2 regions of the Paraglaciecola psychrophila 170 genome follow, and region 2 is predicted to be linked to the other one. Evidence: predicted binding sites of a transcription regulator. Region 2 holds the regulator's gene; the other holds the start of a gene.
The links. The regulator FliA, encoded in region 2, starts transcription of late flagellar genes. The targets are predictions, from matches to a motif close to CTAAAGNTNNNNNNNNNNNNGCCGATA.
Positions count from the first base shown of each region.

Region 1: a site for FliA is predicted at 4,616-4,642, ahead of C427_RS22000 (DUF5610 domain-containing protein). Genes of this name have one in related genera too.

Region 1 covers NC_020514.1:4,997,311-5,005,416, forward strand. The annotation lists tRNA gene C427_RS21980 (tRNA-Ala) at 268-343, opposite strand; tRNA gene C427_RS21985 (tRNA-Ile) at 378-454, opposite strand; rRNA gene C427_RS21990 (16S ribosomal RNA) at 578-2,114, opposite strand; gene C427_RS21995 (RNA recognition motif domain-containing protein) at 2,644-3,108, shown strand; gene C427_RS22000 (DUF5610 domain-containing protein) at 3,146-4,585, opposite strand; gene trmA (tRNA (uridine(54)-C5)-methyltransferase TrmA) at 4,798-5,853, shown strand; gene fabR (HTH-type transcriptional repressor FabR) at 5,875-6,486, opposite strand; gene C427_RS22015 (acyl-CoA desaturase) at 6,652-7,788, shown strand.
Region 2 covers NC_020514.1:3,501,183-3,509,288, forward strand. The annotation lists gene C427_RS15305 (chemotaxis protein CheA) at 1-170, opposite strand, end outside; gene C427_RS15310 (protein phosphatase CheZ) at 183-938, opposite strand; gene cheY (chemotaxis response regulator CheY) at 968-1,351, opposite strand; gene C427_RS15320 (RNA polymerase sigma factor FliA) at 1,409-2,140, opposite strand; gene C427_RS15325 (MinD/ParA family protein) at 2,137-3,003, opposite strand; gene flhF (flagellar biosynthesis protein FlhF) at 3,000-4,343, opposite strand; gene flhA (flagellar biosynthesis protein FlhA) at 4,389-6,488, opposite strand; gene flhB (flagellar biosynthesis protein FlhB) at 6,602-7,726, opposite strand; partial or broken gene fliR (flagellar biosynthetic protein FliR) at 7,743-8,106, opposite strand, start outside.

The sequences.
Region 1 (8,106 bases), 1.5 Mb from region 2:
CAACCGTCTAAACGGGTATTGCTGTCGTATGCGTGACAAGTTCTAATCACAAAATCAGATAGAGTAAGTTCCTAAGAACACTCTTTTAGTTTTCGATTACTTTTTATCAGCTTTCCATATTGTTAAAGAACATTGTGACCTGCGTTACACGCCGGCTACAATTAAGGTTTAAAAAACCTTAATCAATAAACACTGATTAGATATTATCTAATAGTACATATTGATTAAGGCTACTTAATCTTATGAGCAAATGATGTTCCACCTAAATGGTGGAGCCAAGCAGGATCGAACTGCTGACCTCCTGCGTGCAAGGCAGGCGCTCTCCCAGCTGAGCTATGGCCCCGCTTTATGCAGGCAATCTGTGATAATCACAAATTTGGTAGGCTTGGGCAGACTTGAACTGCCGACCTCACCCTTATCAGGGGTGCGCTCTAACCAGCTGAGCTACAAGCCTATTTCATGCTCTTGCTTGCGCAAAAACAAATAGTGACTTGTTACCCAAGCACTTCTTTTGCTCTTCTTATCAAAACAAAACAATCTGTGTGAACACTCAACGAAGCAAGGTCCGCCGTAATAGTAAGGAGGTGATCCAACCCCAGGTTCCCCTAGGGTTACCTTGTTACGACTTCACCCCAGTCATGAATCACAAAGTGGTAAGCGTCCTCCCGAAGGTTAGACTACCTACTTCTTTTGCAACCCACTCCCATGGTGTGACGGGCGGTGTGTACAAGGCCCGGGAACGTATTCACCGCAACATTCTGATTTGCGATTACTAGCGATTCCGACTTCATGGAGTCGAGTTGCAGACTCCAATCCGGACTACGACGAGCTTTAAGGGATCCGCTTACCCTCGCAGGTTTGCTTCCCTCTGTACTCGCCATTGTAGCACGTGTGTAGCCCTACTCGTAAGGGCCATGATGACTTGACGTCGTCCCCACCTTCCTCCGGTTTGTCACCGGCAGTCTCCTTAGAGTGCCCAACTTAAGGCTGGCAACTAAGGACAAGGGTTGCGCTCGTTGCGGGACTTAACCCAACATCTCACGACACGAGCTGACGACAGCCATGCAGCACCTGTATCTAGATTCCCGAAGGCACCAATTCATCTCTGAAAAGTTTCTAGTATGTCAAGAGTAGGTAAGGTTCTTCGCGTTGCATCGAATTAAACCACATGCTCCACCGCTTGTGCGGGCCCCCGTCAATTCATTTGAGTTTTAACCTTGCGGCCGTACTCCCCAGGCGGTCTACTTATCGCGTTAGCTTCGCTACCCACGGATTAAATCCACAAACAGCTAGTAGACAGCGTTTACGGTGTGGACTACCAGGGTATCTAATCCTGTTCGCTACCCACACTTTCGCACATGAGCGTCAGTCTTTGGCCAGGGAGTCGCCTTCGCCACTGATGTTCCTTCTGATATCTACGCATTTCACCGCTACACCAGAAATTCCACTCCCCTCTCCAAGACTCTAGTCTGCCAGTTCTAAATGCTATTCCCAGGTTGAGCCCGGGGCTTTCACATCTAGCTTAACAAACCGCCTGCGTGCGCTTTACGCCCAGTAATTCCGATTAACGCTCGGACCCTCCGTATTACCGCGGCTGCTGGCACGGAGTTAGCCGGTCCTTCTTCTGTTGCTAACGTCATACCTGCTGGGTATTAACCAACAAGCTTTCCTCACAACTGAAAGTGCTTTACAACCCGAAGGCCTTCTTCACACACGCGGCATGGCTGCATCAGAGTTTCCTCCATTGTGCAATATTCCCCACTGCTGCCTCCCGTAGGAGTCTGGGCCGTGTCTCAGTCCCAGTGTGGCTGATCTTCCTCTCAGAACAGCTAGAGATCGTCGCCTTGGTGAGCCTTTACCTCACCAACAAGCTAATCTCGCTTAGGCCACTCTTTGGGCGAGAGGAGCAAGCTCCCCCCTTTGGTCCGTAGACGTTATGCGGTATTAGCTATCGTTTCCAATAGTTATCCCCCACCCAAAGGCATGTTCCTAAGTATTACTCACCCGTCCGCCACTCGACATCATCTAGCAAGCTAGACATGTTTCCGTTCGACTTGCATGTGTTAGGCCTGCCGCCAGCGTTCAATCTGAGCCATGATCAAACTCTTCAATTAAATATTAAAAATATGAATTTTTTTTGGTGAACTCTCACTTCGTGAGTGTCCACACAGATTGTCTTGTTCTAATTGTTAAAGAGCATGCTAACTGCGTTAGCGGCTTAAGTGGTTGTCCGTAGACCCTCTTAAGCGGGAGGCGAATAATACGCGGTTCCCATTTGATGTCAACAATTTAATTGATTTTCTTTTCAACTAAAACTGCTGCACCCCGCAGCAACTATACGTTTACCGTATAAGCAACAAACTGGTTTACCCTGTTTGGTGCGAGTGACTCCGTTGTTTCCAACTCGTCTCCCCTGAAGCGAGGGCGCATTATAGACACAACAACTTTGCATGCAACCCCTAATTTATAATTATCGTTTAATCGCACATTAATCGCTCAAAACAGCTCAAAACGCTTTGTTTTTGAAAGAATCAATAAAAGGATGACTGATACTTAGTCTAACTATTTGCGAAAACCATATAAATGAGTAACATGAAGGCGCTTTTATTCTTATAACCATAAAATCTTTTTAGGTAGAGCCATATGAATCCATCTTTTATTTTAAATATTTTTGTTACCGTTATTTTCGCTATTGTTCTTTATTACATTTTACCCATTCTAGCTTCTGATATGTCGAATCAATTGTCAGCAGCTATAGGCGTTTTAGTTGGTGGCTTATTGGCCCCAGCATTATCAAAGTTGTTTTCGCATTCTACTTTATCAAATGAGCAAGACGTATCATCAGAAGTATCTACATTATATGTAGGCAACTTACCTTATCGTGCAGATGAAGAAGCTGTTCAAGAACATTTTGAGCAACAAGGTAGTGTTGTGTCAGTCCGATTAATGAAGGATCGACGAACTGGAAAAAGGAAAGGTTACGGCTTTGTTGAAATGAATGCTAAAGGTGCCGCTAAAGCAATCAAAAACTTGAACGATTCAACTTTTCAAGAACGTACTTTAAAGGTGAGATTAGCTAAAGAAAAATTGAAGAAGAATAGTATTTGATAACACATAAAAAAGGACCAGCTTAATGTTGGCCTTTTTATTGTATATACCAAAATAATACTATGATTTGCTTTCTTGGTTGATATCCTATAGGTAAGTTGTTCACAAGTTTCTGATTAAACCCATTGAAGCGATTAATAGCAGAAATCAAATCTGGCGTTGCCACATCTTCACCTAACTTATTGATCAGTTCATTGATAATATTCTCATAAGAGTTGCTGTCTTCTAATCGGAGTCTCGACCCATCCAATACATTTAATAGTTTATCAATATAATCAGCAACAGGCTTAACAGCTTTTGCAGGATCACTGTCCACATTATCACCATCAAATCTAGAAACTGTTTCATATGCTTTGATAACTGCTGTATTTTCAAATTTTGTTAGCTGTAAAGCAAAACTTGATAATTCTTGTTCATCAAAACCTAATTCTAATGCTTGATTAAAAGCAGTCTCAACATCACCATTAAAAAAATCTTTAGCCAGTTCATTAGCATCCGTTACTAATTGTCCTATCGCTTTTAGTTCATCCTCATCTATCTCACCCTTAACTTTATACGAAAAGGTGCTATCTTGATAAAGAATAACATTCTGTTCAATTGAGTCAGTAGTGGGTTGAATCTTATCCGCTTCATTAATACTGACATCTGAATCGTCTGCATCAACATTATTGGGTGTAGCAATTTGAGCGCTGGCAACTGCAGCATTATCAACATCTATCGGAACACTTACCGGCTCGGTCACTGCGGTTTTTTTATCTTGTTCAGTCTGTTGCGCAATTTGCTGCACCTGTCTTTGACTGAATTCAAATTGTTCGAGGTCTTCAAAAGTAATATTTACTGTATCGCCATCCCGAGTTCGAATGCTCAGTTCACCTGATTCTTGTTTTTCGTAAGATATACCGGTGGACTTAACTTTAGATGTAGCCGGTTTTTCTAGGTCTAAAGCTTGCGGGTTAGAAATATCACGCTTTAGCTTGGCAATACCGTCTTCAATTAGGCTTTTACTTTTATTGATGCCATTAGTAATTTCTTCATTTAAGAAACCAGCTAAGTCCTGCTCTGCTAACTTTATGCCTTTAAGCACACCAGATGAAGCTTGTTCAAACATGTCATTTAACTTGTCTTCATCGGCACCCTTATTTTGAGCATTTTTGATTACTCCACCAACAAATTTGAGAACGTTTTTAGCTATTTCTTCGAAATCAAATAGTGATGAGTCAGTTTTTTTTGTATCAGGCGCAGAAAAGTCTGGCTTGCGTTTGTCGACTTCCAACGTATTGTTTAATGAATACGTATATATACGCACTCCCAAAGACGTACTAGAACTAAATTTATCCAGTCTTTGTGAAGATTGGCTATTTTGTCCACTAATAGCTTGCTTTAATCCAGTATCACGTAACTGATTTTGAATACTGTTTTCGTTACCCAAGTGTTGGGGTTTATCACCTAAAAAGACTTTTAATTGACTGATGTTCATGGCAGATACCTCACTATCCTTATTTCAACTTATCGACCGCTTATCTTTAATACTTAAGTTATATTTGGATAAAAAACATACAACCGTAAATGTTAAACTTTTCTTAAATATTGCAGAATGAGTAAAAACACTTTACCTTGCGCATTTTTATCTCACTATTAAGGTAATTCATGCGGCCCACAGAGATTCAGGCAGAAAATTATGTTGAACAAATGGAAACCAAGATTAGCGTTCTAAAAGAAAACTTTTCCCAACATCCGGTGCCTGAATTAGAAGTATTCGCTTCACTACCATTACATTACAGATTACGTGCCGAATTTCGTCTCTGGCATGATGGTGATGATCTTCATCATGTCATGTTTGATCAAGTAACAAAGCAAAAGTACCAGGTTCATAATTTCCCTCCTGCTAGCCAACTCATCAATGATGTCATGGTAGAGCTACTTTTGCTGCTTAAAGGCAACGAAACAGCACGCAGAAAGCTTTTTCAAATTGACTACTTAGCCACATTGAGCGAAGAAGTCGTTGTATCTTTGCTTTATCACAAAACATTGGATGATGCATGGACAGAGGAAATGCAGAAAATTCTTATTACTTTAAGACAAAAATTCCAAATAGATATTATTGGTCGAGCAAAGAAGCAAAAAATTATACTAGATAAAGATTATGTAACCGAAGAACTCACAATCAAGCAACGCAAATTTACGTTTAAACAGATCGAAAATAGCTTTACTCAGCCCAATGCACAGGTCAACATTAGTATGATTGAATGGGCACTGGATATTACTCAAAATAGTCAAGGCGACTTACTTGAACTCTATTGCGGCTCAGGAAATTTTTCAGTTCCCTTAGCGCAAAACTTTGAAAAAGTACTGGCAACTGAAATATCCAAGACCTCGGTAGCCGCAGCACAAGATAATATAGTAAAAAATAATATCGACAACCTAAAAATCATTCGTATGTCGAGCGAAGAATTTGTACAAGCACAGCAGGGATTGCGTGAGTTCCGGCGTTTAAAAGGCATTAACTTGGCCGATTATCAGTGTAAAACGGTACTTGTTGATCCACCTCGTTCTGGCTTAGATGAGAGTACGGTAAATATGATCAGTCAGTATGAGAATATTGTGTATATTTCATGTAATCCAGACACACTGAAACTCAATCTAGATACCTTATTAAGTACACACACAATCTCTCGATTTGCGTTATTCGATCAATTTCCCTACACACACCATGTAGAATGTGGTGTTTATTTGCAAAAAAAGTAGCAGCCCATAGGTTACGGATAGTTAACTCGAAGTTTGTTCAGCCTTAGCTTGCAAAGCACCATTTACGACAAACCTTAATTGAAGTTTTACTCGCTCTGCTACATTAGCTTTTTGTTCATCGGATGCGTCCAAGGCTTCAGCTCCAGCACTAAAAACTAATTTAACCATCGCTTCTGCTTGCAAGTTAGCAATGTTATAGGGCAAGCCCGTGGTCGATATAGTGTAATCAGTCAGTTCTACATTAAAGTGTTTTATTTCCCGCAGTACAGCCGCTCTAAAAGCCATGGATGTGCCAGTGTGTTCACGCAACAACAAACGAAAAACATTATTATTAGCGGTTATGAATTCCATAAAGGTATCCACTGAAGTGTTAATCACACCACCACCGGAAGCAATTCTTACTCGGGCTTGGCGCATTAACTGACGTAAAGCTAAACCTGCTTCATCTACCAAGGTTAAGCCTAACTCGTCGATATCTTTAAAGTGTCGATAAAAAGAAGTGGGTGCAATACCCGCTGAGCGTGCAACTTCTCTGAGGCTAACGCTCGACAAACTGCGCTGTTCGTCTAGTAGCGAAAATGCCGCTTCAATAATAGAACGCCGAGTGCGTAATTTTTGTTCTTGACGGTTCAATAGCTAAACCTAATGTGTCTGATTGGTTGAGTATGAACTGAATTCTAACGTGAAAAAAGTAAAACACATACCGAAGAAATATCACACTATACGCATATAGAGCTTGCGAAACGCAAAAGGCAACGTAAAATGGCGTACATATGTAAGCTGAACTTAATATTTTAAATGAAAAAACCACGCCTACTGCTGACCAATATCTTAATATTTACTATTACCGGGCTTATAGCCACTGTGTTGGTGCCCTTTGAAGCATTTAAAAATGGCTTTGATGCCGTTGAAATTATCTCGTGTATCGCTTTAATTTACTTTTCAGGCATGTCGATTACTGCCGGTTACCATCGTTTATGGTCTCATAAATCATACCAAGCCAACGCATTTGTCAGAATAGTATTGGCAATAGGTGGAGCAATGTCGTTACAAAACAGCATATTGCATTGGTGTTCAGATCATCGTATCCACCACAAACATGTTGACGATAACGAACAAGACCCATATTCAGCCAAAAAAGGGTTCTGGTATTCTCATATTGGTTGGATGTTAAGAGAGTATCAAATCCACAGATATGCTGATTATAATAACTGCCGCGATCTTCAGAAAGATGCGGTAATAATATGGCAGCATAAACACTATTTAAAAATCATGTTTGCGGCAAACTTCGGCGTCCCTGTTTTGTTGGGTTGGCTGAATGGTGATATCTGGGGCATGCTGTTGTTAGCAGGTGTTTTCCGTTTAGTTGTAGTTCATCACGTCACTTTTTTCATAAATTCCCTAGCTCATATATGGGGAAAGCAACCTTACACTGATAAAAATACTGCTCGTGATAACGATATCCTCGCCTTTTTCACTTTTGGAGAGGGATATCATAATTTCCACCATATATTTGAATATGATTACAGAAACGGCATAAAGTGGTGGCAATTTGACCCAACAAAATGGTTAATTAAAGGTTTATCCTTTATTGGCTGGACCAGTAATCTTCGTCGCTGCCCAGAAGAAAGGATTGAAAAAGCTAAGGCTGCCATGCAACTAAAATTAGCCCAAGAAAAAGTATCTAAATTAGCTAATGCAGATGAGATATTAGCCAAAGTGCACTTTGAATACGAACTTTTAGCCCAGCGCATGACCGACTATTACGCGGCAAAAAAACAACTAATGGCCATCAAAAAACAAAACTTGAAACGCACCTATGAGAACCTTGAAGTTCACTACAGATATAAAGAGTTAAAGCAAAGTTTAGCCCTTCAAAAGCAAAAATGGATACATATCAATCAGTTCGACTTTTTGCCTGTCATGGCCGAGTAATCAGAATATATTCTAAGGCCTCATTTGAGGCCTTTTTTTACACACGAAACTGACTGGGAAAATGTGGTGATTGGCAACATAGACATTACCTCTAAGATTGCACTGAATGTGCGCACTCTTTACCTATCTTACCTAAACCCATATTACAATATCCGAGCAATGCAACGCTTATTCTAACTGGTCAGGGCGCGGGTATTAAAGCTCATCAAAGCAATAAGCCATTAAATGATGTTTCAGGAAAAGGTTACACTCTTAGTTAGACATGTCAGCAGATGGACTCTACGCCAAAACCTTTGTCTATTGTCCCCATAGAGTTTT
Region 2 (8,106 bases):
AATCCGGCCCCCCCCTTAACGGTATGATAACCCCTAAAGATAGCGTTCAGGAGATTCGTATCTTCTGGATTATTTTCTAATTCGACGAGCTGTACTTGCAATAGCTCTAAGATCTCACCGGCTTCAACCAGAAAGTCAGCTAGTATTTCCTCGTCAACATCAAAAGCCATCTTATAGCCTCCCTAAAATCCCAGACTCGAAAGCAAATCATCTACGTCGTCTTGATCCGACGCTACGTCTTCTCTGCTGTCGGCATCCAATATTGGACCTTCAGCCTTAATCATATCGGCTTCATTCTCAGAATTGTTAGGCTTTTCAGCAATCTCAGCAACATCTTTATGTTCAACGCCGCCAAACATAGTGAGCATGTAGACTAAATTATCTTCAACTTCTTTAACTAACTCGATAACTCGCCTGATGACTTGGCCAGTTAAATCTTGATAACCTTGGGCCATGAGTACTTCAGTCAACAGGCCTGTCAATTTAGCTGAGTATTCACTACCATGTTTAAGAAAACTATCCATTTCCTTTACAAGTAGATTAAATTCTCCCAATTGCAATTCTCGTACAATCAGTTTATTCCATTCAGGCATAACATTGACTATTCCATCATGCAATTTCTCTGCTATAGGCATACATGAATCCACCAAATCCATGGTTTTATTTGCTGCATCTTCAGTCGCTTCTATGACATACTTAAGTCGTGTTTGAGCATCTGGAATATCCACGTTAGCCATATTCACTATGCGAGGATCAAGTTGAAAGTTATTCAATGAATCATGAAGTTGACGTGTCAATTTACCCACTTCCGCAAATAATTCAAACGAAGTTTGAGCGCCAGTAGATTCAAGTAAATCTTGAGCGCCTTGGTTATCTCCATTTTCTATTAAAACCACTAATTTTTTTGCATCTGCAAGAGAAATCGGCGAGGTTTTCATACAGTCTTTCCTATCAGCTTAGCCTGAACTTAACCAAGTCGTTCAAAGATTTTTGCTAATTTCTCTTTTAATGTTGCAGCAGTAAAAGGTTTAATAACATAACCATTTACCCCAGCTTGTGCAGCAGCAACAATTTGTTCCTTTTTCGCTTCGGCAGTCACCATCAAAACAGGAATATGTTTTAAGTTAACATCTGCACGGATAGCTCTAAGCAAATCTATTCCTTGCATGCCAGGCATGTTCCAATCAGTTACCACAAAATCAAAATCGCCTTGTTGTAACATTGGCAATGCAGTATTACCATCATCTGCTTCTTGTATATTTACAAAACCAAGATCTTTAAGTAAGTTCTTGATAATCCTTCGCATTGTTGAAAAATCGTCAACAACGAGGATCTTCATATTTTTATTCAAAACCACCTCCGGTGAGAGTTCTAACACTCAACTTAAAACCCAACTTCATTGCTATAATTATTTGTCGTTTGAACGCCAGTATTGCATGCGAGACTTAAGTTTAAGCATGGCTTGGCTGTGTATTTGGCTCACTCTGGATTCACTAACATCCAGTACTTCACCAATTTCCCGCAGATTCAACTCTTCATCATAGTATAGAGATAATACAATTGCCTCACGCTCTGGTAACGTCGTAATAGCATGAGCCAGTGCCTTTTGAAACGAACCTTGAAGAAAGTCTTCAAAGGGCGTATCTGAACCTTTTGTTTGTTCTGTCGTGATCACATCTTCAGTTACCCCTAAGTCTTCCATGCCAATGATTTTTCCAGCATTCACTTCATTTAACATTTGGTGGTAACTTTCAATACTAACTTGTAATTTTTCAGCCACATCTAAATCGCGTGCGTCACGACCTGTTTCTCGTTCAACTTGATTGATAGCTTCTGTTATTGCACGGCCATTCTTGTGCACAGAACGTGGAGTCCAATCCCCTTTGCGTATTTCATCTAGCATAGATCCCCGAATCCGGATCCCAGCAAAAGTTTCGAAACTTGCTCCCTTACTGCCATCAAAATTTCGTGATGCTTCTAATAAACCTATCATACCCGCTTGAATCAAATCGTCCACTAGAACACTGGCTGGCAAACGAGCAATCAAATGATGAGCAATTCGCTTGACTAACGATGCGTGTCTGTCAACCAAATCATTCTTATCGGCAAATTGTTGATAAGCAGCAGCTTTACTGTTCACCTTTTATCACCCGATACATTTTTGGTGACCAGTTGTTCAAGGAAAAACTCCAAATGACCACCTGGTTGATTAGGGATGGGCCACTCTATCGCTTTTTTAGCAAGCCTTCGAATAGCCATAGCTGCAGGCGAGGTAGGAAATGCTTCAACTATTGCTTTTTGTTTTCTAACCGAATTGCGCACATTTTCATCAAATGGAATAACGGCCACAAGTTCTAGTGCCACATCCAAAAATCGATTTGTCACTTTAGTCAATTTAGAAAATAATTCATCGCCTTCACGCATACTACGCACCATATTGGCGACAATTTTAAAACGGAACACGCCATGTTCTTTATTCAAAATTTTAATCAGCGCATAGGCATCTGTAAGAGAAGTTGGTTCGTCACAGACCACCATCATGATGTCCTGAGCAGCTTTGGAAAAACTTAACACCATATCTGAAATACCAGCCGCAGTATCAACGATTAACACATCAACTTGCGATTGTAGTTCGCTAAAAGCCCGAATAAGACCTGCGTGTTCCGTAGGAGTAAGCTCCGTCATAGATTGGCTACCAGACGTTGCAGGTGCAATTTTGATCCCGTAGGGGCCTACAACTAGTACCTCATCTAAAGTGCACTCGCCCGATAATACGTGAGATAGGTTTTTTTCCACCCGTAGACCTAAAAGTACATCAACATTAGCTAAGCCTAGGTCGGCATCCAACACCATGACTCTTTTGCCTTGTTGGGCAAGTGAGATAGCGGTATTAAGGGTAACATTTGTTTTCCCAACCCCTCCCTTCCCGCCTGTCACGGCTATCACTTTAATTAATCTAGATTGATTCATTCTTCTTAAGCTACTTGCTTGATCCTCAATCATACTGCTACTGCTGCGTTATTTATGTCATTAGCTCTATTATGAATTAAACCGAATTTTTTATAAAGCTTCGCTGCACTAGTAATTAAAAATTTTGTACTTGCAGATTGCAAATCTTCTGGTACGCGTTGCCCGTCAGCCAAATAACAAATTTGTAATTTGTTCTCAATTGCCACGCTGATTACCTCTCCTAAGCTGTAACACTCATCTAATTTAGTCAATATACACCCTTGTAAAGAAATCTGTCGATACTCATTTACAGTTTGTTGCATGACGCGGTACTGACAGTTAGCCTGCATCACTAAGTAATGTCTGATATTAACACGGGTGTTCTGTTTCATAGTATCTAACTGTTTGATTAGCCTAGCGTCTTTTTGACTAAACCCTGCAGTATCTACCAACACTAAACGTTTATTTCTAAATTGATGAAGTAAATCTGATAATTCATTTGAATTTTGTGCTTGTTTAACACTACAGCCAATGATTTTTCCATAGGTAGCGATTTGTTCGTATGCACCTATCCTATAATTATCCAAGGTTATAATCGCCACTTGGTCAACGCCAAACTTATGTGCCGCTTGAGCTGCAAGTTTGGCGATAGTAGTTGTTTTACCGACACCTGTTGGCCCCATCAATGCAACCACACCCGGTTGAGATAAGATATCATCATGTTTGGTTTGTAACCTATTAGCCAAAAGCTTAAGAAGAAACAGCCAAGATTGCCTCTCATCGGCAGATTCTGGCGCATAAGACAACACTTCTTCAGCTAAATTATCCGAAATCCCCATTTGCTGTAACCGTTGTAATAAATATCCATGCAGCGGATGTTTGCGATTCTTTTCTTGTTCAATTAACCCAGATACCTGAAATTGCAAAATGTGCCGCAAAGATGATAACTCTTGACGCATTTCTTTAAGAGCATCTTGTTGTTGGTTATTTTGTTGGTTATTTGGCTGAGAAGAATAATGTGCATGGGAAGATGCAGAAATAGCACTGTCTGAATAAACTTGTGGCTGTACTACAGAGACCGGTCTCACTTCTTTAGGGATAGAGGTTGAGGCAGATTGGGACTGTTTTTCTAATAATGCTTTTAAACTATCAGGCCCACTGTCACCAATAATTTCACTCAAAGTGGGGGGGGGTCTAGAAAGGTTAGCTTGAACTTTGAGCTGATCTTTTTTAGGCAATAACTGCTCATCAGGTTCTTTGTCATAGGCGGCTATTATCTCGATACCGTCAGCATGCTTTTTATTTGACATAATAACCGCCTCACCACCCAACTCATCTTTCACTTTTTTGAGTGCTTCTCGCATGTCTTTGCCATAAAAACGTCTGATTTTCATATATACCCCTTAAATACCAACACTACGTCCGAGCATCCCGTCAGATTATTGACCCACGGCACTGACAATTTTGATTTGTTTGTCATCAGGTATTTCCTGATATGACAACACATGTAATCCACTCACCGAGTGTTTTAAGAACTTTGACAATACCGGCCTTAACATACCTGAAGTCAATAAAACTGAAGGCTCACCTGCTAATTCTTGTTGTTGAGCAGCTTCATTTAATGAGCCTTGTAAACGTTCTGCTAATCCAGGTTCAATTCCTGCGCCATCCGCTCCACCAGCTTGAAGTGACTGGTGCAACATCTGTTCCAATTCTGGAGCTAATGTAATGACAGGGATTTCAGCCAAACCACCGTTTATTTCTTGAACTATTAAACGTTTTAGAGCAATACGCACCGCAGACACCAACACGTCAGGATCTTGGCTTTTTGGACCAAACTCACATAACGTCTGCACTATGCTACGCATGTCTCTAATGGGAACACCTTCATAAAGCATAGTTTGTAAAACTTTGACTACAGTGCTCAAAGGCAATATATCAGGCACTAAACCTTCAACTAATTTAGGGTTATTTTTGGCTAACAAATCCAGCAGTTGTTGCACTTCTTCATGACCTAACAATTGATAAGCATTGTTGGTTAATAATTGACTTAAATGTGTGGCCACTACCGTGGCTGCATCTACCACTGTATAACCAAGAGTTTGGGCGTGTTCTCTTTGATTGGCTCTAATCCATACAGCATCCAGTCCAAAGGCGGGATCTTTCGTCGCTTTGCCATCTAGCTTGCCAAATACTTGTCCCGGATTAATCGCTAACTCATCATCATGACTCAGTTCAGCTTCACCAACCGTGACACCTAACATAGCGATAGTGTAGTTATTCGGACTTAAATCTAAGTTATCGCGAATATGTACCGGCGGGATCAAAAAACCCAGTTCTTGCGATAATTTTTTTCGCACGCCTTTAATACGCGTGAGCAGTTCACCACCCTGAGCCTTATCGACCAACGGGATCAACCTATAACCTACTTCTAAACCTATAGTATCAACATGCTGAACATCATCCCAACCTAGCTCTTTTATTTCTAATGGTTGTTGATTTTGCTCAGGTAAGGACTTAACCGATTCAGGTTCATTCGCAATTTTCTGTGCGCGCCAATTACTATAATAAGCATATCCCCCGACCACTGCACTAAAACCCAAAAAGGCAACATGCGGCATACCGGGTACAATTCCCATTACAAACAAGATACCAGAGGTAATATAAAGTGCACGTTGGTCACCCAGTTGTCTGGTTAATTCTTTACCCATCTCTTGAGAATCATTTTCTCTGGTCACAATAATGGCGGTAGCTACTGACAGCAATAACGAAGGAATTTGGGCAACCAAACCATCACCAATCGTCAGTAAAGTGTAAATTTCAACTGCATCGCCAAAAGCCAAATCATGCTGGATCATACCAATAAATAAGCCACCCACTAGGTTAATCAACATAATGAATAAACCGGCAATGGCATCACCTTTTACAAATTTGGAAGCACCGTCCATTGAGCCGTAAAAGTCCGCTTCACTGGTGATTTCAAATCGACGTTTACGGGCTTCATCAGAATCAATAAAACCTGCATTTAAATCTGCGTCTATAGCCATTTGTTTACCGGGCATCGCATCTAAAGTAAAACGTGCACTGACTTCTGAAATACGTCCTGCACCAGCAGTAACCACTTTAAAGTTTATAATCAGCAATATCGCAAAAACCACTATACCGACTGCATAGTTACCGCCAATTACAACTTCTCCAAAAGCTTGTATCACTTTACCTGCTGCATCTCCGCCTTCGTGGCCTTCAAGTAAAACTATCCTTGTTGACGCTACATTTAGGGCAAGTCGTAATACCGTCGCGATAAGCAAAACTAAAGGAAAAATACCAAAATCAACGGGTTTCTTAGTAAACACTGACACCAAGATGATGACTAAAGACAGGGCAATATTAAAGCTGAATAGGATATCCAATAAAAATGCAGGCATAGGTAAGATCACCATACCCATTATTGCTAACAAGACTATTGGTGCGCCTAAACCAGATGATACTGACTTAAATTGGTTTTTATCAAACCGACCGAAATAAGAGGCTAATTGCATAAACGAAATATTGACGCTTTGTTGATATTGTTAACATTAAAGGAATGATTGCAACTAGTACGCCAAGTCTTTTAATAAAATTGAATTATTTTAATAAAAATCTAATTCAATACTTAACGTCTTAGCTCTGGTGGGATAGGTAAGTTGCTTTTTAATGGTTTAGGGCGTTTACCTGAACCTTGTTTGTAGGCTTTTAATTGATAAACATATGCCAATACTTGAGCCACAGCCATAAACAGCTTTTCGGGGATTTCGTGTTCTGCTTCTGTAGAATAATAAATAGCCCTAGCTAGCATAGGAGAGGCCACAATAGGCACGTCATGTGCATTGGCAATGGTACGAATATGCATGGCCATTTCATCCGCGCCTTTTGCCACTAAAGTCGGTGCACGGTTGCCAAACTGATCATACTTTAACGCCACAGAAAAGTGAGTGGGGTTAGTGACAACCACATCCGCATTTGGTACTTCTTGCATCATCCGGTTTGCAGCAGCTTGATATTGTAACTTACGGATCCTACTTTTTACTTGAGGGTCACCATCGGCATTTTTACGTTCGTCTTTGACTTCCTGCATAGACATTTTCATTTCTTTATTGTGTTTGTAACTTTGATAGGGCACATCGAAAACAGCAATGGGGATCAAAGCACAACACATAATCAAAAAGCCCCATGCAATTAAATCCAGCGCATGAAAAAGGTTTTGTGGGTATAATTCTAAGTTTAAATGTAATGCTTCATCCTTGAACATGATGAGCGTAACGTATGCCATCGACGCAACCACCACAAATTTAGCTATAGCTTTAAGTAGTTCCACCACACTGTTCATACCAAACATACGCTTAAAGCCTGCTATAGGGCTTATTTTTTGGGCTTTTGGCGCAGCACCATCCCAAGTGAAATTATACCCTCCCAAGGCAATATTGCCGTAGATACCAGCAACAGTCACAATCAGCATATATAATAAAACGGGTATACTAATGGTCTCGACTGCAAAGCCCCAAGCTTGAAACATATGAGTAAAATCATAGGTTTCATCACGCGACAGAGTAAACGTACGCTGTGTCACTTCAAATAGTGCGCTGGCAATTTGCGAACCAATAAGTAAAAAACTAACGCCACTAGCAATTAAAACTAAAGCCGTGGACAATTCTTTAGATCGGGCAATTTGCCCCTTTTTACGGGAGTCCTCAATTTTCTTGGAGGTGGGTTCTTCAGTTTTTTCGTTTGAATCAGACATGATTTACCTCCTTCAATTAAGGACACACTAATACGAGCTGGCACATCATGAGCTGCGCCCGATCCCACATCACTTCAAAGTGATGGGTTAAGTTGTCTAACGTTAACCAAATTATGATTAGTCCCATAATTTGAGCGATTGCAAAACCTATACTAAAAATATTTAATTGCGGGGCTGCTTTTGTCATAACACCAAAGGCCAAGTTAACGATAAGTAATGACACAATAGGCGCCAAAGATATGGTAACAGCTGAAATAAACATCCACCCAGCCCAGTGTGCAATGTCTCTAAATTGTTCTGGAGCAAACCATGCTTCACCAATGGGAAACGCTTCGAAGCTCATCACAATCATACGGATCATCGACAAATGCCCATCTAAC